3 linked regions of the Leptothrix cholodnii SP-6 genome follow. The protein of the gene in region 2 interacts with the protein of the main gene of each other region in a pairwise test. Links are inferred from orthologs where the notes say so. Each region holds a gene or a part of one and is shown on either strand. Other genes may lie near its edges.

Region 1 (7,172 bases), 2.3 Mb from region 2 along the record:
GGGGGCGTCAATCCCCGGTCGACCTCAGCGTTTCGTCGTGTCGAGCGCGAGGTGGCTGAGAACGGCCAGCGGTGCGGTTTCGGAGCGCAGCACGCGCGGCCCCAGGCTGGTCGGCTGCGCGCCGCCTTGGCGCAGCAGCCGCTCTTCCGCTTCGGTGAATCCGCCTTCGGGGCCGCTGTAGATCCGCAGCGGCGCACCGGTGTCGGCGCGCGCGGCCAGGCGGCGGCCGAGCGGCTGCGCGTCGGCCAGGCTCAGCAGCAGCTGGGTCACCGGGGTGTCGGCGGATTCGCCGGCCCGCTCCTCGGACAGGCTGCGCACCGCGGCGATGTGGGGCACGCGGGTGCGGCCGCACTGTTGGGCTGCCGAGATGGCAATGCCTTGCCAGTGCTCGCGTTTCTTCTGCGCCCGCTCGCCGCTCAGGCGCAGGACCGAGCGTTCGCACATCGTCGGCACGATCTCGGCGGCGCCGAGTTCGGTGGCCTTTTCGATCAGCCAGTCGAAGCGTTCGTTGGCCGGCATGCCGGCCACCAGCGTGACGTGCAGCGCCAGTTCGCGATCGACGTCGACGAACTGCTCCACCAGCACCTGCACCTCGCTGCGGCCCATGCGCGCGATGCGCACCCGCCACTCGCCGCCCTGACCGTTGAAGACGATCAGTTCTTCGCCGGGCTGCATCCGCAGGACCTGGACGTGGCGCGCTGCGCCGGCGGGCAGCGACAGGTCGAGCCCGGCCTGCAGGGGCGTGTCGACGAAAAGGCGTGCACTCATGGTGGGTCTGGCGGTCTGGCGCGGGAGCGCAGTGTGCCCCAGCGCGCGTCGGGTGGCCGCCGGACTCAGACGCCGGGCAGGGCGCGCCGCAGCTGGATCGCCTCGGCCACGTGCACCACCTGGACGTCGGCGGCGCCTGCCAGGTCGGCGGCCGTGCGGGCCACGCGCAAGACCCGGTGCAGGCTGCGGCCCGACCAGCCGAGGCGCGACGCTGCGGCATCCAGGAACTCGCGTGCGGCGGGCAGGGCGCGGATCTGCTCGTCGAGCTGGGCGGCGTGCAAGGCGCTGTTGGCGCAGCCCTGGCGCCGCATCTGGCGTTCACGCGCGTGTGCGACCCGCTCGGCGATCACGGCGCTGGGTTCGCCATCGGCAATCGCCGACAGCGCCTGCGGCGGGATCGCCAGCACCTCGACACGCAGGTCGATGCGGTCGAGCAGCGGCCCCGACAGCCGGGCCTGGTAGCGCCGGACCTGTTCAGGCGAGCAGCGGCAGGCCCGGGTGCTGGCGCCGAGTTGTCCGCAGGCGCACGGATTCATCGCTGCCACCAGCTGGCATCGGGCCGGAAACTCGGCCTGGCGGGCCGCGCGCGAGATCGTGATGCGGCCGTTTTCGAGTGGCTCTCGCAGCGCCTCGAGGGCGGTTCGCGGGAACTCGGGCAGCTCGTCGAGGAACAGCACGCCGTGGTGCGCCAGCGAAATCTCGCCCGGCCGCGGTGGCGAGCCGCCGCCGACCAGCGCCACCGACGACGCCGTGTGATGCGGCGAACGCATCACGCGCGTGGCCCAGAGGCGGGCGTCGAACTGGCCGGCCAGGCTCAGGATGGCGGCCGACTCCAGTGCCTCGGACTCGTCGAGCGGTGGCAGCAGGCCGGCCAGGCGCTGCGCCAGCATCGACTTGCCGGTGCCCGGCGGCCCCACGAACAGCAGGCTGTGCGATCCGGCCGCGGCCAGCTCCAGCGCCCGCTTGGCGCCGGCCTGGCCTTTGACGTCACGCAGATCCGGCAGTGCCGGTGCCGCGCCGGTCTCGAACGGCTTGGGTTCGGACAAGGGTTGCGCGAGTTCGCCGTCCTGCAATGCCGCGACGACATCGAGCAGATGGCTGGCGCAACGCAGCCGCAATCCTTGCACGCGGGCGGCCTCGCGGGCACTGTACTGCGGCAGCACCAGGCAGCGCGCGGTCGGCGAGCGCTGCAACGCCAGGGCCATCGCCAACGCGCCGCGCACCGGCCGCAGGTCGCCTGCGAGCGAGAGCTCGCCGGCGAACTCCAGGCCGTCGAGGCCGGCGCTGCTGACCTGCCCGCTGGCGGCGAGGATGCCGATCGCGATCGGCAGGTCGAAGCGTCCGCCCTCCTTGGGCAGATCGGCCGGCGCCAGGTTGACGGTGATGCGCTTGTTGTGCGGGAACTCCAGGCCGCTGTTCTGCAGCGCGGCGCGAACCCGTTCGCGGGCCTCCTTGACTTCGGTGTCGGCCAGTCCGACCAGCGTGAAGCTGGGCAGGCCATTGGCGAGATGCACCTCGACGGTGACATCGGGTGCCTGGAGCCCGATCAGGGCACGGCTGTGGACGACGGCAAGCGACATGAGCGGGGCCGGTGGGATGCCGGATCGGGTGGCGACCGGGTCGATTCTGCGCACCTTGTCACGCCGATCGACACACCCTTTTGGGGGTTGCACTGAATTGGTGCCAATGCGTTCAGTGCGGTGCGTGTCGCCTGTTTGTCGAGCATGCGTGGCGCCAATGCGGGGCGTGAGGCTGGAATGTCAGCAGGTGTGACCGTTGGCATGGAAGCTGCTCAAAGGCCTGCAGCTGTCCTAGACCCAGCTAACGCTGCCCATCTGATCTCAACCAACCGGAGACCGCCATGAAAATGGTCACCGCCATCATCAAACCCTTCAAGCTCGATGAGGTGCGCGAAGCGCTCAGCAACATCGGCGTGCAGGGCATCACCGTCACTGAAGTCAAGGGCTTCGGCCGCCAGAAAGGTCACACCGAGCTGTATCGGGGTGCCGAGTACGTGGTCGACTTTCTGCCCAAGGTGAAGATCGAAGCCGCCGTGGACGACGCTATCGTCGACCGCGTGATCGAGGCGATCGAAGGTGCGGCTCGCACCGGCAAGATCGGCGACGGCAAGATCTTTGTCACCTCGCTCGAGCAGGTGCTGCGCATCCGCACCGGCGAGACCGGCAAGGACGCCCTTTGATCCTCCACACCCAGAGACAAACATGAAGAAATTTCTAGCCAAACTCGCGTTGGGCTTGGCGGTGCTGGGTTTTACCGGTGCTGTCCTTGCTCAGGCTGCGTCCGAGCCGGTTGCGGCTGCGGCCGTGATGGAGGCCGCCTCTGCTGCGGTCGAGGCCGCCGCGGATGCGGCGTCTGCCGCTGAAGTCGCTGCACCGGCCCCGGTGCCGAACAAGGGCGATACCGCCTGGATGATGGTCTCCACGCTGCTGGTGATCCTGATGACGGTGCCCGGCCTGGCGCTGTTCTACGGCGGCCTGGTGCGCGCCAAGAACATGCTGTCGGTGCTGATGCAGGTGATGGTCACGTTCTCGATGATCGTCGTGCTCTGGGCCGTCTACGGCTACAGCCTGGCGTTCACCGAAGGCAATGCGTTCATCGGTGGCTTCGATCGACTGTTCCTGAACGGGGTCTGGGACAACGCGGCCGGCACCTTTGCCAATGCGGCGACCTTCAGCAAGGGCGTCTACATCCCCGAGATCGTGTTCGCCGCTTTCCAGGCGACCTTCGCCGGCATCACCTGCTGCCTGATCGTCGGCGCCTTCGCCGAGCGCATCAAGTTCTCGGCCGTGCTGATGTTCATGGTGATCTGGTTCACGTTCAGCTATGCGCCGATCGCGCACATGGTCTGGTTCTGGATGGGCCCTGACGCCTACGCCAGCGCCGATGTCGCCGAAGCGATGACCAGCAAGGCCGGCCTGCTCTGGCAGTGGGGCGCGCTCGACTTCGCCGGCGGCACGGTGGTGCACATCAACGCGGCCGTCGCGGGCATCGTGGGCGCCTTCATGATCGGCAAGCGCGTGGGCTACGGCAAGGAAGCCTTCACCCCGCATTCGCTGACGCTGACGATGGTCGGTGCCTCGCTGCTGTGGGTGGGCTGGTTCGGTTTCAACGCCGGCTCGGCGCTCGAGGCCAACGGTTTCGCCGCGCTCGGTTTCATCAACACCCTGTTCGCGACGGCTGCCGCTGTCCTGGCCTGGTGCGTGGGTGAAGCGCTGATGAAGGGCAAGGCTTCGATGCTGGGTGCAGCGTCGGGTGCGGTGGCCGGTCTGGTGGCGATCACGCCGGCCGCGGGCAACGTCGGCATCCTGGGCGGCATCATGATCGGCTTCCTGGCTGGTTTCGCCTGCCTGTGGGGTGTCAACGGCCTGAAGAAGCTGCTCGGTGCTGACGACTCGCTGGACGTCTTCGGCGTGCACGGCGTGGGCGGCATCCTGGGTGCGCTGCTGACGGGCGTGTTCAATTCGCCGAACTTGGGTGGCCCGAGCGCCGTCGCCGACTGGGTGACCGTGGGCATGATCGCTCCGGATGCCTACTCGATCGCGTCGCAGGTCTGGATCCAGGCCAAGGCCGTCATGCTGACGGTGGTCTGGTCGGCCGTGGTGTCGGTGATCGCCTTCAAGATCGTCGACCTGGTCATCGGCCTGCGCGTGACCGAAGAAGAAGAGCGCGAAGGTCTGGACATCAGCTCGCACGGCGAGACGGCTTACCACAAGTAATCCGTAGTCCCGCGGACGCTGTCCGATCCGGAGGGGCCGCTGATGCGGCCCCTTTTGCTTTGCGGCGTCGCCCATACCTGTGGAGCTTCCTAGAATCGATCAATCACAGGCCTCCGGCAGGACACTCGCATGGTTCCCCACCTCGTCACCGCTCTGAACGGCCCGATCAACGAACTGGAGGCGCGCATGCTGGAGTCGATGCCGGCGATCGAGCGCTGGTTCCGCCTCGAGTGGATGGAGCACACGCCGCCGTTCTACACGTCGGTGGACATCCGCAACGCCGGTTTCAAGCTCGCGCCGGTCGACACCAATCTTTTCCCGGGGGGCTGGAACAACCTGACCCCCGCGATGCTGCCGCTGGCCGTGCAGGCCGCCATGGCCGCGATCGAAAAGATCTGTCCGGAAGCCAAGAACCTGCTGCTGATCCCCGAGAAGCACACGCGCAACACGTTCTACCTGATGAACATCGCGCGGCTGAAGGCGATCTTCACGTCAGCGGGCCTGAACGTGCGCCTGGGTACGCTCGATCCGGCCATCGAGACGCCGACGACGCTGACGCTGCCCGACGGCGAGGAACTGGTGCTCGAGCCGCTCGAGCGCACGCCACGCCGGCTCGGCCTGAAGGGCTTCGATCCCTGCACGATCCTGCTCAACAACGACCTGTCCGCCGGGATTCCCGGGATGCTGGAGGATCTGCACGAGCAGTACCTGCTGCCGCCCCTGCACGCCGGCTGGGCGGTGCGCCGCAAGACCCATCATTTCCAGTCGTACGAAGAGGTGGCGAAGAAGTTCGCCAAGCTCCTGGGCATGGATCCGTGGCTGATCAATCCGCTCTATACCCAGTGCGGCGAAGTGAACTTTGGCGAGGGTGCCGGCATCGAGTGCGTCAAGAGCAACGCCGATGCGCTGCTGGGCAAGATCCGTCGCAAGTACAAGGAATACGGCATCAACGAGAAGCCGTTCGTGATCGTCAAGGCCGACAACGGCACCTACGGCATGGGCATCATGACCGTGCGCGATGCCAAGGAACTCGACGAGCTCAATCGCCGCACGCGCAACAAGATGAGCGTGGTCAAGGATGGCCAGGAGATCACCGAGGTCATCATCCAGGAGGGCGTGCCGACCTACGAGCGGATGAACGATGCGGTGGCCGAGCCGGTCGTCTACATGATGGATCGGTATGTCGTGGGCGGTTTCTATCGGGTACATGCCGACCGTGGCATCGACGAGAACCTGAACGCTCCGGGCGCCCAGTTCGTGCCCCTGGCATTTGCCGAAAGTCATCACCTGGCGCGTCCGGGTGTCAAGCCGGGTGCCAGTGCGCCCAACCGCTTCTACATGTACGGCGTGATCGCGCGCCTGGCGATGCTGGCCGCAAGCTACGAACTTGAGGCGACCGATCCGAATGCGGAGGTCTACGACTGAGTCCCGCCGGCGCCTTGAGTTTTGTCCTGGATAGGCGTTGACACGTCGGCGAGTGGCGTGCCATAATCTTCGACTCATCTGGGTTGTAAGCGTACTTTGCAGTGCGCAGTGCAGCCCGGTTTCGCCCCCAGTTGCGACCTGATCGTCAAGTTCGGGTCTCACGACGGGCCCAAGACTGACCGCGACGGTAGCCTGGTGCTGCTGGGGGTGCGGGATAAGTTGGGGATAGACATGATCCAAATGCAATCGCGGCTTGATGTCGCGGATAACACCGGTGCGAAGTCCGTCATGTGCATCAAGGTGCTTGGCGGTTCCAAGCGTCGTTATGCCGGTATTGGCGACGTGATCAAGGTCAGCATCAAGGATGCTGCGCCGCGTGGTCGCGTCAAAAAGGGCGAGGTCTACAACGCTGTTGTGGTTCGTACCGCCAAGGGCGTGCGTCGTCAGGACGGCTCGCTCGTGAAGTTCGACGGCAATGCGGCAGTGTTGCTCAATGCCAAGCTCGAGCCCATCGGCACCCGCATCTTTGGCCCGGTCACCCGCGAACTGCGTACTGAGCGGTTCATGAAGATCGTGTCTTTGGCGCCGGAAGTGCTCTAAGCCGACCGAAAAGGACAGGCCATGAACAAGATTCTCAAAGGCGACGAAGTCATCGTGTTGACGGGTCGCGACAAGGGTAAGCGCGGCAAGATCGCCGTGCGCGTGGATGAAGATCATGTGCTGGTTGATGGCGTGAACGTCGTCAAGAAGCATGTGCGTCCGAACCCGCTCAAGGGCACGACCGGTGGCATCGTCGACAAGACCATGCCGATTCATCAATCGAATGTGGCGATCTACAACCCCGCGTCCGGCAAGGCCGACCGTGTGGGGATCAAGCTGCTGGCTGACGGCAAGAAAGTGCGCGTCTTCAAGTCCAGTGGCGAAGAGATCAAGGCCTGAGGCGGGATTCGAAATGGCTCAACAACAAGCTCGCCTGCAAGCTTTCTATCTTGAGACGGTCGTGCCGTCGCTCGTGGAGAAGTTTGGCTACAAGTCGGTCATGCAAGTGCCGCGCTTCGAGAAGATCACGCTGAACATGGGCGTCTCGGAAGCTGTCTCCGACAAGAAGGTCATGGATCACGCCGTGAGCGATCTGACCAAGATTGCCGGCCAGCGCCCCGTGGTCACCAAGTCGCGCAAGGCTATCGCCGGTTTCAAGATCCGCGAAGACGTGCCGATCGGCTGCATGGTCACGCTGCGTGG
Region 2 (7,412 bases):
GCACCAGCCGGCCCGCTGCGGTGGCAGCGCCGGCGGCCGCATCGGCGCCGGTGGCCAGCCCCGTCAAGCCGCAACTGAACCTCGAGAACGCCGGCAAGCCGGGCTACTACACCGTGCGCTCCGGCGACACGCTGATCCGTGTCGGCCTCGAGACCGGCCAGAACTGGCGCGACCTGCAACGCTGGAACGAGCTCGACAACGCCGACCGGATCGAGGTCGGCCAGGTGCTGCGGGTGGTGCCGCCAGGGCAGGACCCGACGCAGACGGCCGCCCGGCCGATCGTGGTGGCGCGCGCCGAGTCGCGCCCGCTCGAGAGCCGCCCGTTGCCGTCGGCGTCGGCATCTGCCTCGCCATCGACCGGTGCGGGCAGCGCGCCGATGATCATCCCGCCGCCGGCGCCGGCCGTCACGCCGTCTCCCGCACCGGCTCCCGCTGCCGCGACGAGCAACGACGAGGACATGAGCTGGTCCTGGCCGGCGCAAGGCAACGTGGTGAGCGGCTTCGACGAAAGCCGCAACAAGGGCCTGGCGATCGGCGGCCGGCCCGGTGATCCGGTGATGGCCGCGGCCGACGGCCGGGTCGTCTACGCCGGCTCCGGCCTGCGTGGTTACGGCAACCTGGTGATCATCAAGCACAACGAGACCTACCTCACCGCCTACGCGCACAACCAGGCCCTGCTGGTGCGCGAGGACCAGCCCGTGCGGCGCGGCCAGAAGATCGCCGAGATGGGCTCGACCGACGCCGAACGGGTGCAGTTGCACTTCGAGATCCGTCGCCGCGGCAAGCCGATCGATCCGGCCCGCTTGTTGCCCGCCCGTTGACACTCACGGCTTGCCGCAGCGCCTGTGCACTGCGCAGGCCACTCAAGGCATTTCGATGACACCCTCGGATGAATGGTTGCAGGTCGAGTCGCTCGACCTCGATGCACAGGGCGTGGCCCGCAACAGCGAGGGCAAGGTGGTCTTCATCGAAGGCGCCTTGCCGGGCGAGCGGGTGCAGGTGCACGCGCAACGCCGCAAGAACAACTGGGAGCAGGCCGCGCTGGTGACGATCGGGCGCGAGAGCGCCCAGCGCGTGCGCCCCGGCTGCCCGCACTTCGGCCTGCACGCCGGTGCCTGCGGCGGCTGCAAGATGCAGCATTTCCACGCCAGCGCGCAGGTGGCGGTCAAGCAGCGCACGCTCGAGGACAACCTCTGGCATCTCGGCAAGGTCCGCACCGAACGGGTCCTGCGCCCGGTCGAAGGGCCGACCTGGGGCTACCGCTACCGCGCCCGCCTGTCGGTGCGCTACGTGGCCAAGAAGGGCGTCGTGCTGGTCGGTTTCCACGAGCGCAAGTCGCGCTACGTGGCCGACATGCGCAGCTGCGCCGTGCTGCCGCCGCACATCAGCGCGATGCTGCTGCCGCTGCGCGACCTGATCGACAGCATGGAGGCCCGCGAGCGCCTGCCGCAGATCGAGCTGGCGGTGGGCGAGTCGAGCCAGGGCCTGGAAAATGTTCTGGTGAATGCGCTGGTGCTGCGCAACCTCGAGCCGCTCAGCGCCGCCGACGCCCAGCGCCTGCGCGACTTTGCCGCCATCCATCCGGTGCAATGGTGGCTGCAGCCCAAGGGACCGGAGACGGTGCACCTGCTCGACGAGGGCGTCGGTCCGAAGCTGGCCTATTCGCTGCCCGAATACGGCGTCACGATGCCGTTCAAGCCGACCGACTTCACGCAGGTCAACCACCACATCAACCGCGTGCTGGTCGGCAAGGCGCTGGGCCTGCTGAAGGTGCAGGGCAACGAGCGGGTGATCGACTGGTTCTGCGGCCTGGGCAACTTCACGCTGCCGCTGGCCACCCAGGCGCGCGAGGTGCTGGGCATCGAGGGCAGCGAGACGCTGGTGCAGCGCTCGCGCGAGAACGCCCAGCTCAACGGGCTGGCGCACAATGCCACGTTCGCGGCGCGCAACCTGTTCGAGCTGTCACCCGCCGATCTGGCTGCCTACGGCTCGGCCGACCGCTGGCTGATCGACCCGCCGCGCGAGGGTGCGTTCGCGCTCTCGAAGGCCCTGGCCGAGGTGCGCCAGCAGCCGATCGACGGCTACACGCCGCCGCAGCGCATCGTCTACGTCAGCTGCAATCCGTCGACCCTGGCACGCGACGCCGGCCTGCTGGTGCACCAGGCCGGCTACCGCTGCACGGCGGCGGGTGCGGTCAACATGTTCCCGCACACCGCGCACGTCGAGTCGATCGCGGTGTTCGAGCGCATCGACGGCTGGCAGCTGCCGGTGCCCGCGCCGGCACCGGAGCTTGCAGCCGAGCCCGAATCGACCGACCTGCCGCCGGCCGTCGAGACCGCCGGCGCCGATCAGGCCAGCGCGTCGAGCAGCTGAGTCTCGAACTCGATCTGGCTGCGGTTGTGCTGCAAGGCGGAACCGTCGACCAGGAAGGTGTCCTCGACCCGCTCGCCCAGCGTGCTGATCTTGGCCAGCTGCAGGTTGATGTGGTGCTGCGCCAGCACCCGGGCGATGCGGTACAGCAGGCCCGAGCGGTCGCTGGCCGACACCGACAGCAGCCAGCGCTGCGCCCGCTCGTCGGGCCGCAACTGCACCCGCGGCGCGATCGGGAACGACTTGACGCGACGTGACAGCCGGCCGGTGCTCGGCTCGGGCAACGGGCCGTCGTCGTTCAGGGCCAGCCCGAGCTGGGTCTCGACCATCGAGATCAGGTCGCGGTAGGCGTTCTCGAACTGCGGCGTGATGACCTGGAAGGTGTCGAGCGCATAGCCGGCACGGGTGGTGTGCACACGGGCGTCGACGATGCTGAACTGGCCGCTGTCGAAATAGCCGCAGATGCGCGCGAACAGGTCGGGCCGGTCGGGCGCGTAGACCATCACCTGCAGGCCTTCGCCGACCGGCGACAGGCGCGCGCTGACCACGGGGCGGTCGGTGTCGGCCAGGCGCTTGAGCGAGCGGGCGTGCCAGGCGATCTCGCCGCTGTCGTGGCGGGCGAAGTAGTTCAGGTCGAGCGTCTGCCAGAGCGCGTCCTGGCTGCCCGGCAGCGTCGAATGCAGGGCCAGCATCTGCCGCGCCTCCTGCTTGCGCAGCTCGATCTCGGCATCGGTATTGGGCTGGGCGCCACCCAGCGCGCGCAGGGTCGAGCGGTACAGGTCCTCGAGCAGCTTGCCCTTCCAGGCGTTCCAGACCTTCGGGCTGGTGCCGCGGATGTCGGCCACCGTCAGCAGATACAGCCCGGTCAGGCGGCGCGGATCCTTGACCAGCTTGGCGAAGGCCTGGATCACCTCGGGATCGGACAGATCCTCCTTCTGCGCCACCCGCGACATCGTCAGGTGTTCCTTGACCATGAACTCGATCAGGCGCGCGTCTTCGCGTTCGACACCGTGATCGCGGCAGAAGCGCCGCACCTCGACCGCGCCCAGGTCGGAGTGGTCGCCACCGCGGCCCTTGGCCACGTCATGGAACAGCGCCGCCACGTACAGCAGCCAGGGCTGGTCCCAGTGCGCGGCCAGCTGCGAGCAGAACGGGTACTCGTGGGTGTGCTCGGGGATGAAGAAGCGCCGCACGTTGCGCAGCACCATCAGGATGTGCTGGTCGACCGTGTAGACGTGGAACAGGTCGTGCTGCATCTGGCCGACGATGCGCCGGAACACCCACAGGTAGCGCCCCAGCACCGAGGTGTTGTTCATCTGCCGGAACGCGTGCGTGTGGCCGCGCGGCTCTTGCAGGATCGCCATGAACAGGCGCCGGTTCTCGGGGTCGGCGCGGAAGGCGCCGTCCATCAGCTCGCGCGAGTTGTAGAGCGCGCGCAGCGTGCGCACCGACAGCCCCTTGATGCCCACCGTCTGCTGGTAGGTCCGGAAGGTCTCGAGGATGGCGTGCGGGTCTTTCTCGTAGAGGTCGTCGCTGGCCACCTCGAGCATGCCGCCGCGGTCGTAGAAGCGCGCGTTGATCGGCCGCATCGCGGCGTCCTGCAGGCCGTTGACGCGCTCCTCGATGTTGAGCATCAGGATCTGGTTGAGCTGCATCACCGCCTTGGCGGCCCAGTAGTAGCGGCGCATCAGTGCCTCGCTGGCACGCCGCTCGGCGGTCGAGGTGTAGCCGAAGCTCTCGGCCACCGCGGTCTGCAGGTCGAACACCAGCCGGTCCTCGCGGCGCTGCGCCACCGTGTGCAGGCGGGCGCGGATGACCTTCAGCAGCCCCTCGTTGCGCTGCAGCTGGCGCACCTCGAAACGCGTGATCAGGCCCTTGCTCGCCATCTCGGACCAGCTGCTGCCCAGCCCCGCCGCACCGGCCACCCAGCGCACAACCTGAAGGTCGCGCAGGCCGCCGGGGCTTTCCTTGCAGTTGGGTTCGAGCGCGTAGGGCGTGTCCTCGTACTTGGTGTGGCGCTGGCGCATCTCCAGCGTCTTGGCGACCAGGAAATCGGCCGGGTCGAGCACCTCGCAGGTGCGCCGGCGAAACTGCTCGAACAGCCGCTTGGAGCCGCACAGCCAGCGGCTCTCGAGCATCGCGGTCTGGGTGGTGACGTCGGCCAGCGCCTCGCCGACACACTCGTCGACCGTGCGCACGCTCGAGCCGATCTCCAGGCCGATGTCCCAGCAGGCGGTGATGAAGGCTTCGACGCGCTCGCGCTGGGCCTGGCCGTCGCGGTCGCCGGCGCCGTTTTCGGGCAGGTCGTGCGGCATCAGCAGCAGGACGTCGACGTCCGAATGCGGAAACAGCTCGGCGCGACCGTAACCACCCACCGCCACCAGCGCCGCGCCCTTGGGCAGGCCCGACTGCTCCCACAGCTGGCACAGCACGTCGTCGACATGTCGGGCCAGTTGCCGGATCAGCCGGTTGGCCGCCGGCAGGCTGGCACTGCTGGTGCGGAACTGCTCGATCAGCGACTGCCGGCCTTCGCGCATCAGCCTGCGCAACTCGGCAATCGTCAGGATCGGGCGGGTCTTGTCATCGGCCTGGACAGGCACGTCGTCAAGGGTGGAGGCGTGCAGGTCGGGCATGGCTGCGATCCGGGTCGGCGCCGCCAGACTCGCGGCGCATCGGGCAAGAGGGGCTGGACGGCGAGTGCGGCGGGCGACTCGCGCGGGCTCTGACGATCAGGCGTTCACGAAATCGGGAATCGGCGGGCTGCCGGCCGACAGGGTCAGCACTTCGTAGCCGGTTTCGGTGACGACGAGCGTGTGTTCCCACTGCGCCGACAGCGAGCGGTCCTTGGTGACGATGGTCCAGCCGTCGCCGGATTCCTTGATCTCGCGCCGGCCGGCGTTGACCATCGGCTCGATCGTGAACACCATGCCCGGCACCAGGGTGTCGAGCGTGCCGGGGCGGCCGTAGTGCAGGATCTGCGGGTCCTCGTGGAACTTGCGGCCGATGCCGTGGCCGCAGAACTCGCGCACCACCGACAGGCCCTGGTTCTCGACGAAGGTCTGGATCGCGTGGCCGATGTCGCCCAGGCGTGCGCCGGGCCTGACCTTCATGATGCCCTTCCACATCGACTCGTAGGTGAGCTGGCACAGCCGCTTGGCGGCGATCGAGGCCTCGCCGACGATGAACATGCGGCTGGTGTCGCCGTGCCAGCCGTCCTTGATCACGGTGACGTCGATGTTGACGATGTCGCCGTTCTTGAGCGCCCGATCGTTCGGGATGCCGTGGCAGACCTGATGGTTGATCGACGTGCAGACCGACTTGGGGTAGGGCTTGTAGCCCGGCGGCGCGTAGTTCAGCGGCGCGGGAATCGCCTTCTGCTCGTGCACGGTGTAGTCGTGCGCCAGGCGGTCGAGCTCGTTGGTGGTGATGCCGGCGCGCACATGCGGCGTCAGCATGTCGAGCACCTCGGAAGCCAGGCGGCCTGCCACGCGCATGCCCTCGATGTCGGCAGCGGTCTTGATGGAAATCGTCATAGGGGCGGAATTATTGCACCCGGGACTGCGGCAATCGGCCTCGGCTAAGCTCGCCCCCGGACACGGCAGGGGCCTTCGGGCCGCATCAGCGATGGATCAGATCGATACGGTGGTGGTCGGCGCAGGCGTCATCGGCCTGGCGGTGGCGCGTGGGCTGGCCCTGGCCGGCCACGAGGTGGTGGTGCTCGAAGCCGAGCCCGCCTTCGGCAGCGTGACCAGTGCGCGCAACAGCGAGGTCATCCACGCCGGCATCTACTACCCGCCCGGCTCGCTCAAGGCCGCGCTGTGCGTGCGCGGCAAGGCGCTGCTGTACGACTTCTGCGCGCACCACGGCGTGGCGCACCGGCGCTGCGGCAAGCTGATCGTGGCGACACGAGCGGCGCAGGTCGCGGCGCTGCACAAGCTGCAGGCCCAGGCGCAGGCCAACGGCGTGCACGACCTGCAATGGCTCGACGGCGACCAGGCCCGCGCGCTCGAGCCCGCGCTGGCCTGCGAGGCCGCGCTGCTGTCGCCCTCGACCGGCATCATCGACAGCCACGGCCTGATGCTGGCCTTGCTCGGCGACGCGCAGGCGGCCGGCGCCGACCTGGCCCTGTGTTCACCGCTGCTGCAAGCCCGCCGAGATCCCGAAGGTTTCGTGCTGGCGGTGGGCGGCGACCAGCCAATCCAGATCCGGGCGCGGCGCCTGATCAACGCCGCCGGGCTGGTTGCGCCGGACCTGGCGCGGCGCATCGACGGCCTCGACACCCGCCACGTGCCCGAGGCGTTCTACTGCAAGGGCAACTACTTCAGCTGCGCCGGCAAGCCGGCCTTCAGCCGCCTGATTTATCCAATCCCGGAACAGGCCGGCCTGGGCGTGCACGTCACGCTCGACCTGGCCGGCCAGATGCGCTTCGGCCCCGACGTGCAGTGGTTGGCCGACATGGATCCGATGGCGCCCGATTACCACGTCGATCCACTGCGCGTGGACGGCATGGCCGAGGCGATCCGCCGCTACTGGCCGGGACTGCCCGATGGCGCGCTGAGCCCGGCCTATTCCGGCATCCGCCCCAAGATCAGCGGGCCCGATGAGCCGGCGGCGGATTTCCGCATCGACGGGCCCGACGTGCACGGCGTGGCCGGGCTGATCAACCTGTTCGGCATCGAATCGCCGGGGCTGACCGCCTGCCTGGCCATCGCCGAACAGGTGCAGGCTCAACTCGCCTGAGCCGCCTCACCTAAAATCCGCCGCTTGCCGGCCGGGCCATGCCCGGCTGCGTGCTCCATGCCCGGCGCCCGATCGGCGGCGCCACAGCCCTGCGGGACTCATCGCGTGTCTTCAATTTCCAGCTCTTCGCCCCAGCATCTGACGTCTTTCGAGGGCGGCAACGCGCTGTCCGCCTTCCGCGCCCTGGCCCTGCTGCCACGGCTGCAGGCCGTCAGCGAACGCATCGCCGGCGTCAGCGCACGCCATGTGCACTGGGTCTGGAGCGACAGCGCGCTCGACCGCGCCGCCCACGACACGCTGTC
Region 3 (7,156 bases), 1.1 Mb from region 2 along the record:
TGGACATCGTGCAAGACGCGATGATCCGCCTGTCCCAGCGCTACGCCGACCGCCCCACCGCGGAGTGGCCGATGCTGTTCCAGCGCATCCTGTCGAACGCGACGATGGACTGGTTCCGCCACCAGAAAGTGCGCAAGGGCGTTCTGCAGGTGTTCTCGGATTTCGAGCCCGCCGGCGGCGATCCGGATTTCGATCTGCTCGAAACGCTCGAGATGCTGTCGAGTTCCGAGGGCACGGAAAGCTCGGCCGATGCCGCACAACGCTCACAGACGCTGCAGATCATCGAAGGCGAGGTGGCCAAGCTGCCAACCCGTCAACGCGAAGCGTTTCTGATGCGTTACTGGGAGGAAATGGATGTTGCCGAAACTGCCGGCGCCATGGGATGCTCTGAAGGCAGTGTCAAGACACACTGCTCCAGGGCGGTTCATGCGCTGGCAAAAGCATTGAAGCTCAAGGGAATTTCGCTGTGAATACCGTGTGGTCGAACCGTACCGTGCTGCCAGGCGAGGCAGAAGCGCTGGAGGCGCGATTTGGCCTGCGCGTGACGGCGCGCCTGAATGCCGGCACCGACATGCTGCCCCACGACGTGAGCGAGCGCCTGCGGGTCGCGCGCCAGCAGGCCGTGGCGATGGCCGCCAGTCCGGCCATCTCGGCCAAGCGGGCCGCCGCGACAACCGCGCAGATCGTCTCTGCACAATCGAGCACGAGCAGCGTAGCCTTCGGTCTGTTCAGCGGGGAACGGACCTCCTGGTGGAATTCGTTTGCGCGAGCAGTGCCGGTGCTGGTGCTCCTGCTGGGCCTGTTCGGCATCGATTACTGGAAAGACCTTGAGCAGATCGACACCGCCGCGACGATGGATGTCGCACTGCTCGGCGACGACCTGCCCCCTTCAGCTTTCACCGATCCCGGCTTCGCAGAGTTTCTGCTGGAGCCCGTGGTCGACGTCGCACCGCAATGAAACCTGATCTGCGAGCGCACGCTGCACCCATGACAAGAAATGGAACGCATGCGGCCCGGCCGATGGCCGTCTGGTCGGCGGTCATGGCGCTGGCTGCGGCACTTTCGATGGGCACGGTCAACGCCCAGGGGATCGCCAACACGCAATGGAACGAACTGACTGCGGCACAGCGCCAGGTGCTGCAGCCGCTGCAGCCGCGCTGGAACGAGATCGATGCGCTGCGCAAGCAGAAGTGGATCGACATCGCCGCCCGCTATCCGAAGATGACGCCCGAACAGCAGGCCCGCACCACCTCGAGAATGGCCGAATGGGCGGCCATGACACCGGCGCAGCGCAACGCGGCACGGCTGCAGTTCGAGCAGGTCAAGCAAGTGCCCGCCACCGAGCGCCAGGCCCGCTGGGACGCCTACAAGTCCCTGCCACCCGAACAACGGGACGCCCTGAGCAAGCAGGCCGCCGACCGCAAGCCGGTGCCTGTCAAGCCGGCCAAGCCGGTCGGCCAGGCACAGGTCAAGTCCAACATCGTCGACACCAGCCGCCCCATCGCCAAGCCCAGCCCGGTGGCTCCCGCCACCGTGCAGGCCGCCGTCGGCGCCAGCACCCGTCCGATCACGCAGCAGCCGATTCCGCCACGGCATCAACAAGCAGGCATGCCCAAGATCGCAGCCACGCCAGGCTTTGTCGACAGCGCGACCCTGCTGCCGCAACGCGGCCCGCAGGGCGCGGCCGTGGAGCCTCCCCGAGCACAGAAATGAATCCCGTGAACCTGGCCGGAGAGCCAAGCGGCACGGCCCGCACCGAAAACACCCCCGCCGCGGCCAATATCCCCACCCTGCGCCGCCGCCTGGCTGCCATGGTCTACGAGGGCGTGCTGCTGTTCGGCGTGGTGATGATCGCGGGCTTTGTCTATTCGGTCCTGACCCAGCAGCGGCACGCCCTCGCCGGCCGCCACGGCATGCAGGCCTTCATGTTCGTGGTGCTGGGCGTCTACTTCAGCTGGTTCTGGGCCAGAGGGCGCCAGACCGTGGCGATGAAGACCTGGCAGTTGCACCTGCAGACCGCCAGCGGCGAAGACGTCTCGCAGACCCGGGCCGCAGCCCGCTACCTGCTGAGCTGGCTGTGGTTCCTGCCGGCCCTGCTGGTGGCCGAACTGGCCGGCTGGCACAGCAGCCGCGACGTATCCGGCGCGCTGATCGTCGGCGTGCTGGCGTACGCCGGCCTGAGCTGGTGGATGCCGCAGCGCCAGTTCCTGCATGACCGGCTGTGCGGCACGCGTCTGGTCCATCTGCCGCGCGCCGCCAGATCACGCTGAATCGGCGAACGCCAGCCGCCCGAAGACCCGCTGGCACAATCGCGCGCATGTCAAATCCCTACAAAGGCCGCACAGGCCTGGATCGGGTCGTGCGAGCGGCCGGCTACTCATGGTCAGGCCTGCAAGCCGCCTACCGCAACGAAAGTGCCTTCCGCCAGGAGACCTGGCTCGCCGTGATCCTGTTGCCCCTGTCTTTCTGGATGGGCCGCGGCTGGGTCGAGGTGGCGCTGCTGGCCGGCAGCGTCTTGCTGGTGATGATCGTCGAACTGCTCAACTCGGCCGTCGAAGCCACCGTCGACCGCATCTCCTTCGATCTGCACGAACTCGCCAAACGCGCCAAGGACTTCGGCAGCGCGGCCGTCCTCATCGCGCTCGCGATCTGCGGCGGCATCTGGGCCGCGGCGCTCTGGGCTCGATTCACGGCCTGAAGACGCATGAAAAAAGCCCGTTCAGCCGAAGCGGAACGGGCGTCCTGACCCGCCGCAGCGGGTGGCCATGACGACGTCAGATGGCCTGTTCGTCGGTCTCGCCGGTGCGGATGCGCACCACCTGCTCGACCGCCGTCACGAAGATCTTGCCATCGCCGATCTTGCCGGTCTTGGCGGCCTTGACGATCGCCTCCAGGCAGCGATCGACGTCGGCGGTCTTGACCACCACCTCGATCTTCACCTTGGGCAGGAAGTCGACCACGTATTCCGCACCCCGATACAGCTCGGTGTGGCCCTTCTGACGGCCGAAACCCTTCACCTCGGTGACGGTGAGCCCGGTGACGCCGACATCGGCCAGCGCCTCACGCACTTCTTCCAGTTTGAAGGGCTTGATGACCGCGGTGATTTGTTTCATGACAAAGCTCCAAAAACGTTGCTGCGACTCAATTTAACCGATTTCACTGCCCTGCGTTACAGGCGCTCCTGATAACGCAAGGCAGGCCATGAAACGGTGCGGACGGCCTTATTTCAGGGCCTTGTAACGCACACGCTTGGGTCGCGCACCTTCTTCGCCCAGGCGCTTCTTCTTGTCGGCTTCATATTCCTGATAGTTGCCCTGGTAGAAGAACCATTGCGAATCGCCTTCGCAGGCCAGGATATGCGTGGCGATGCGGTCCAGGAACCAGCGATCGTGGCTGATCACCATCGCCGAGCCGGCGAACTCGAGCAGCGCGTCTTCGAGCGCGCGCAGGGTTTCGACGTCGAGGTCGTTGGACGGTTCGTCGAGCATCAGCACGTTGCCGCCAGTGGCCAGGGTCTTGGCCAGGTGCAGACGACCGCGCTCACCGCCCGAGAGGTTCTTGACCAGCTTCTGCTGGTCGTTGCCCTTGAAGTTGAAGCGGCCCAGATACGCCCGGCTGGGCATCACGAACTTGCCGACCACCAGGTTGTCGAGCCCGCCCGACAGGTCTTCCCAGACCGTCTTGTCGCCTTCGAGCGATTCGCGGCTCTGGTCGACGAAGGCCATCTTGACGGTCTTGCCGATCTTGACCTCGCCCGCATCCGGCTGCTCCTTGCCCGAGATCATGCGGAACAGCGTCGACTTGCCGGCGCCGTTCGGGCCGATGATGCCGACGATCGCACCCATCGGCACCTTGAAGCTCAGGTTGTCGATCAGCACCCGGTCGCCGAAGCTCTTGCTGACGTTGGTGAACTCGATCACCTCGGTGCCCAGGCGCTCGGCCACCGGGATGAAGATCTCGTTCGTCTCGTTGCGCTTCTGGTAGTCGAAGTCGCTCAGTTCCTCGAAGCGGGCCAGGCGCGCCTTGCTCTTGGCCTGGCGGCCCTTGGCGTTCTTGCGCACCCATTCCAGCTCGATCTTCATCGCCTTGGTGCGGGCGTCCTCGGTGCGCTGCTCCAGCTCGAGGCGCTTTTCCTTCTGCTCGAGCCAGGTCGAGTAGTTGCCTTCGTAGGGGATGCCACGTCCGCGGTCGAGCTCCAGGATCCACTCGGCGGCGTTGTCGAGGAAGTAGCGATCGTGGGTGATGGCCACCACGGTGCCGGGGAAGCGGCTCAGGAACTGCTCCAGCCACTCGACCGACTCGGCGTCCAGGTGGTTGGTGGGTTCGTCGAGCAGCAGCATGTCGGGCTTGGACAGCAGCAGGCGGCACAGCGCGACGCGGCGCTTCTCACCACCCGAGAGCTTGCCGATGTTGGCCTCCCACGGCGGCAGGCGCAGCGCGTCGGCGGCGATCTCGAGCTGCATCTCGGTGTTCTCGCTGCCGGCTGCGGCGATCACGGCCTCGAGCTGGGCCTGCTCGGCGGCCAGCGCGTCGAAATCGGCGTCTTCGTCGGCATAGGCTGCGTAGACCTCGTCGAGCCGCTGCTTGGCGGCCAGCACGCCGCCGATGCCCTGCTCGACCGCCTCGCGCACGGTGGCGTTCGGGTCGAGCTGCGGCTCCTGCGGCAGGTAGCCGATGCGCAGATCGGGCATCGCGGTGGCTTCACCTTCGATGTCGCGGTCGATGCCAGCCATGATCTTGAGCAAGGTCGACTTGCCCGAGCCGTTGATGCCCAGCACGCCGATCTTGGCGCCGGGGAAGAAGGACAGCGAGACGTCCTTCAGGATCTGCCGCTTCGGCGGCACGATCTTGCCGACGCGGTTCATGGTGAATACGTATTGGGCCATGGTGTGGAGGGTGTCTCCGAACAATCGAGGAGGCGGCGCAGCCGCGAATCCCGCGATTATCCGGGAGGACGGCCCCGCGGCGCCGACACGACCGGGGTGACGGTCGCAAAACCCGCTCAAGACCACGCGCGGCCCGATGGCCGGCGCGCGACGGCCAGGGGCTTGCGGACACCTGTAGACTGTATGAACATACAGTCATTTGAGACAACTTGTCGCTCCGATCACCCCCCCATCCGTCGCTCGATCCGTCAGCCGAGCCCGCGCACGACCTGCCCCGGCATCTGCATGCGGCGATCTGGCAGGGCGACCAGCTCGCCGGCTCGCCCGTGCCGGCCTGCCCGAGCGGCTACGCCGTGCTCGACGCCCAGCTGCCCGGCGGCGGCTGGCCCGGCGGCGGGTTGACCGAATTGCTGCTCGACGCCCCCGGCCAGGGCGAATGGCGCCTGCTCGCCCCGGCGCTGGCGCGACTCGGCCAGGCCGGTGGCGAATGGGTCGGCATCAGCCCGCCGCTGCGCCCGCATGCGCCGGCGCTGCAGGCGCTCGGGCTCGACCTCGGCCGCTCGCTGTGGATCGAGCCCCGCCACGGCGCCGACGCCGCCTGGGCCGCCGAACAGGCGCTGCGGTCCGGCAGCTGCGCCGCGGTGTTGTGGTGGGCCGACGACTGCAGCACGCCGCTCTCGGGCGGCGGGCCGGCGCTGCGGCCGGGCGCCTTGCGACGCCTGCACCTGGCCGCGCAGGCCAGCGACGCGCTGCTGTTCGTGCTGCGCGCGGCCGGCGCCACCGCGCAAGCCTCGCCGGCCGCGCTGCGCCTGCATTGCCGGGTGGTGGCCGAGGCGCCTCAGCAGCTGGCGCTGCAGATCATCAAACGCCGCGGCCCGCCGCTGGCCGAACGCCTGCTGATCGACACCCGCACGCAACTCGCCCCGGCGCTGGCCCACCGGCTGAGCCAGTCACTGCCGCAGGATCGGCGCCCGCCCGACGCCATCGCCCCACGTCGCCTGATGCGCACCAACCCTGCGCCCGCTCCACCATGCCGCCCGCCCTCTGGTTGTGCCTGAACCTGCCGACGCTGGCTCTCGACGCGCTCGGCCCCTGGCCGCCCGGGGTGAGCCTGCCGGCGCTGGTCTGGCAGGCCGATGCCGGCGGGCGGACTCGCACCGTGCTGATCGCCAATGCCGCCGCGCAGGCCCTGGGCGTGCAGGCCGGGCAGCGGCTCGGCAGCGCGCAGGCGCTGGCGCCGCAAGCCCTGGTGCTGGCGCGCGATCCGGCCCGCGAGGCGGCCCTGCTCGAACGCCTGGCGCTCGGCCTCGGCAGCCTGAGCCCGCAGCGGGTGATCGAGCCGCCCGACCTGCTGCTCGACATCCACGCCAGCCTGCGTCTGTTCGGTGGCCTGCGGCCGCTGCTGCGGCGAGCCGATCGGCTGGTGCGCGCGCAGGCCGTCCAGCCGCGCTGGAGCCTGGCCAGCACGCCGCTGGCCGCGCGCCTGCTCGCCCACGCCCCGCCCGCGCAGCGGCAGCGCCGCTGCGTCCAGCTGCGCAGCACGCGCCGACGGGTGTTGGCGTTGCCGCTGGCGCTGCTGGGCGCGTGGGGCCTGCCCTGCGGCGCAACCGACACAGAGCGCCGTGCAGCCGATGGCCCGGCAGACGCTGCCGGCGTGGCAGCGCGCCGGGTCGCGGCCGCTCACATCGCCACGCTGGAAATGCTGCACGCCCTCGGCGCGCGTTGCCTGGCCGACCTGCAGCGCCTGCCACGCGCCGGTCTGCGGCGCCGCGGCGCGCAAGACTGGGTCGACGCCCTCGACCGCGCCCTCGGCGATCAGCCCGACCCGCGGCGCTGCCACGAACCCCCCGAGGCCTTTGCACTGGCGCTCGAACTGCCCTGGCGCGCCGACGCCGTGCCCGCCATCGAAGCCGCCGCCGCACCGCTGGTGCAGGCGCTGTGCGGCTGGCTCGCCCTGCGCTGGCGTGCCGCGCAGGGCCTGAGCCTGATCCTGCGGCACGACTACAGCAGCCGCCGCAGCCTGCCCGACCAGGTGCTCAGGCTCGACCTCGCCACGCCCTCACGCGAGGCGCGCCACCTGCAGACCCTGCTGCGCGAGCACCTGCAGCACCTGGTGCTGGCCGCGCCGGTGGACGCCATCACGCTGCAGCTCGACACCAGCCTGCCCGAAGCCGGCCGGCCCACCACGCTCTGGCCCGACGCCCACCAGCAGGCGCAGGCGCACACCAACCTGGTCGACCGCCTGCAGGCCCGCCTCGGCGCCGCGCAGG

Evidence for each region.
Region 1: the proteins of LCHO_RS09605 (region 2) and LCHO_RS19630 interact in binary tests that used the Escherichia coli proteins (3 or more experiments, as listed by UniProt). The link is inferred for Leptothrix cholodnii SP-6 from one-to-one orthologs.
Region 3: the proteins of LCHO_RS09605 (region 2) and LCHO_RS14510 interact in binary tests that used the Escherichia coli proteins (3 or more experiments, as listed by UniProt). The link is inferred for Leptothrix cholodnii SP-6 from one-to-one orthologs.

Annotation. Positions count from the first base shown.
Region 1 is NC_010524.1:4,415,735-4,422,906, reverse strand. The notes cover bases 1,415-4,298. They hold LCHO_RS19630 (P-II family nitrogen regulator), read left to right. Parts: upstream 1,415-2,629; coding sequence 2,630-2,968; downstream 2,969-4,298. Other genes in these bases: LCHO_RS19625 (ammonium transporter), read left to right, coding at 2,991-4,298; LCHO_RS19635 (YifB family Mg chelatase-like AAA ATPase), read right to left, coding at 1,415-2,348. In the rest of the region: LCHO_RS19640 (16S rRNA (uracil(1498)-N(3))-methyltransferase), read right to left, coding at 25-768; more of LCHO_RS19635, read right to left, coding at 834-1,414; more of LCHO_RS19625, read left to right, coding at 4,299-4,505; gshA (glutamate--cysteine ligase), read left to right, coding at 4,635-5,930; rplN (50S ribosomal protein L14), read left to right, coding at 6,162-6,530; rplX (50S ribosomal protein L24), read left to right, coding at 6,552-6,869; rplE (50S ribosomal protein L5), read left to right, coding at 6,883-7,172. UniProt on the Escherichia coli protein: Involved in the regulation of nitrogen metabolism. Regulates the activity of its targets by protein-protein interaction in response to the nitrogen status of the cell.
Region 2 is NC_010524.1:2,075,525-2,082,936, reverse strand. Bases 2,129-5,252 are described here. They hold LCHO_RS09605 ([protein-PII] uridylyltransferase), read right to left. Parts: upstream 4,908-5,252; coding sequence 2,349-4,907; downstream 2,129-2,348. Other genes in these bases: map (type I methionyl aminopeptidase), read right to left, coding at 5,100-5,252; rlmD (23S rRNA (uracil(1939)-C(5))-methyltransferase RlmD), read left to right, coding at 2,129-2,373. Outside these bases: LCHO_RS09615 (peptidoglycan DD-metalloendopeptidase family protein), read left to right, coding at 1-821; more of rlmD, read left to right, coding at 877-2,128; more of map, read right to left, coding at 5,253-5,903; LCHO_RS09595 (NAD(P)/FAD-dependent oxidoreductase), read left to right, coding at 5,995-7,110; purL (phosphoribosylformylglycinamidine synthase), read left to right, coding at 7,168-7,412.
Region 3 is NC_010524.1:3,189,597-3,196,752, forward strand. Bases 1,445-4,312 are described here. They hold LCHO_RS14510 (P-II family nitrogen regulator), read right to left. Parts: upstream 3,114-4,312; coding sequence 2,775-3,113; downstream 1,445-2,774. Other genes in these bases: LCHO_RS14495 (DUF3106 domain-containing protein), read left to right, coding at 1,445-1,713; LCHO_RS14500 (RDD family protein), read left to right, coding at 1,710-2,270; LCHO_RS14505 (diacylglycerol kinase), read left to right, coding at 2,318-2,698; ettA (energy-dependent translational throttle protein EttA), read right to left, coding at 3,222-4,312. Also shown: LCHO_RS14485 (RNA polymerase sigma factor), read left to right, coding at 1-470; LCHO_RS14490 (DUF3619 family protein), read left to right, coding at 467-958; more of LCHO_RS14495, read left to right, coding at 988-1,444; more of ettA, read right to left, coding at 4,313-4,886; translesion DNA synthesis-associated protein ImuA, read left to right, coding at 5,096-5,944; LCHO_RS14525 (Y-family DNA polymerase), read left to right, coding at 5,917-7,156. UniProt on the Escherichia coli protein: P-II indirectly controls the transcription of the glutamine synthetase gene (glnA). P-II prevents NR-II-catalyzed conversion of NR-I to NR-I-phosphate, the transcriptional activator of GlnA. When P-II is uridylylated to P-II-UMP, these events are reversed.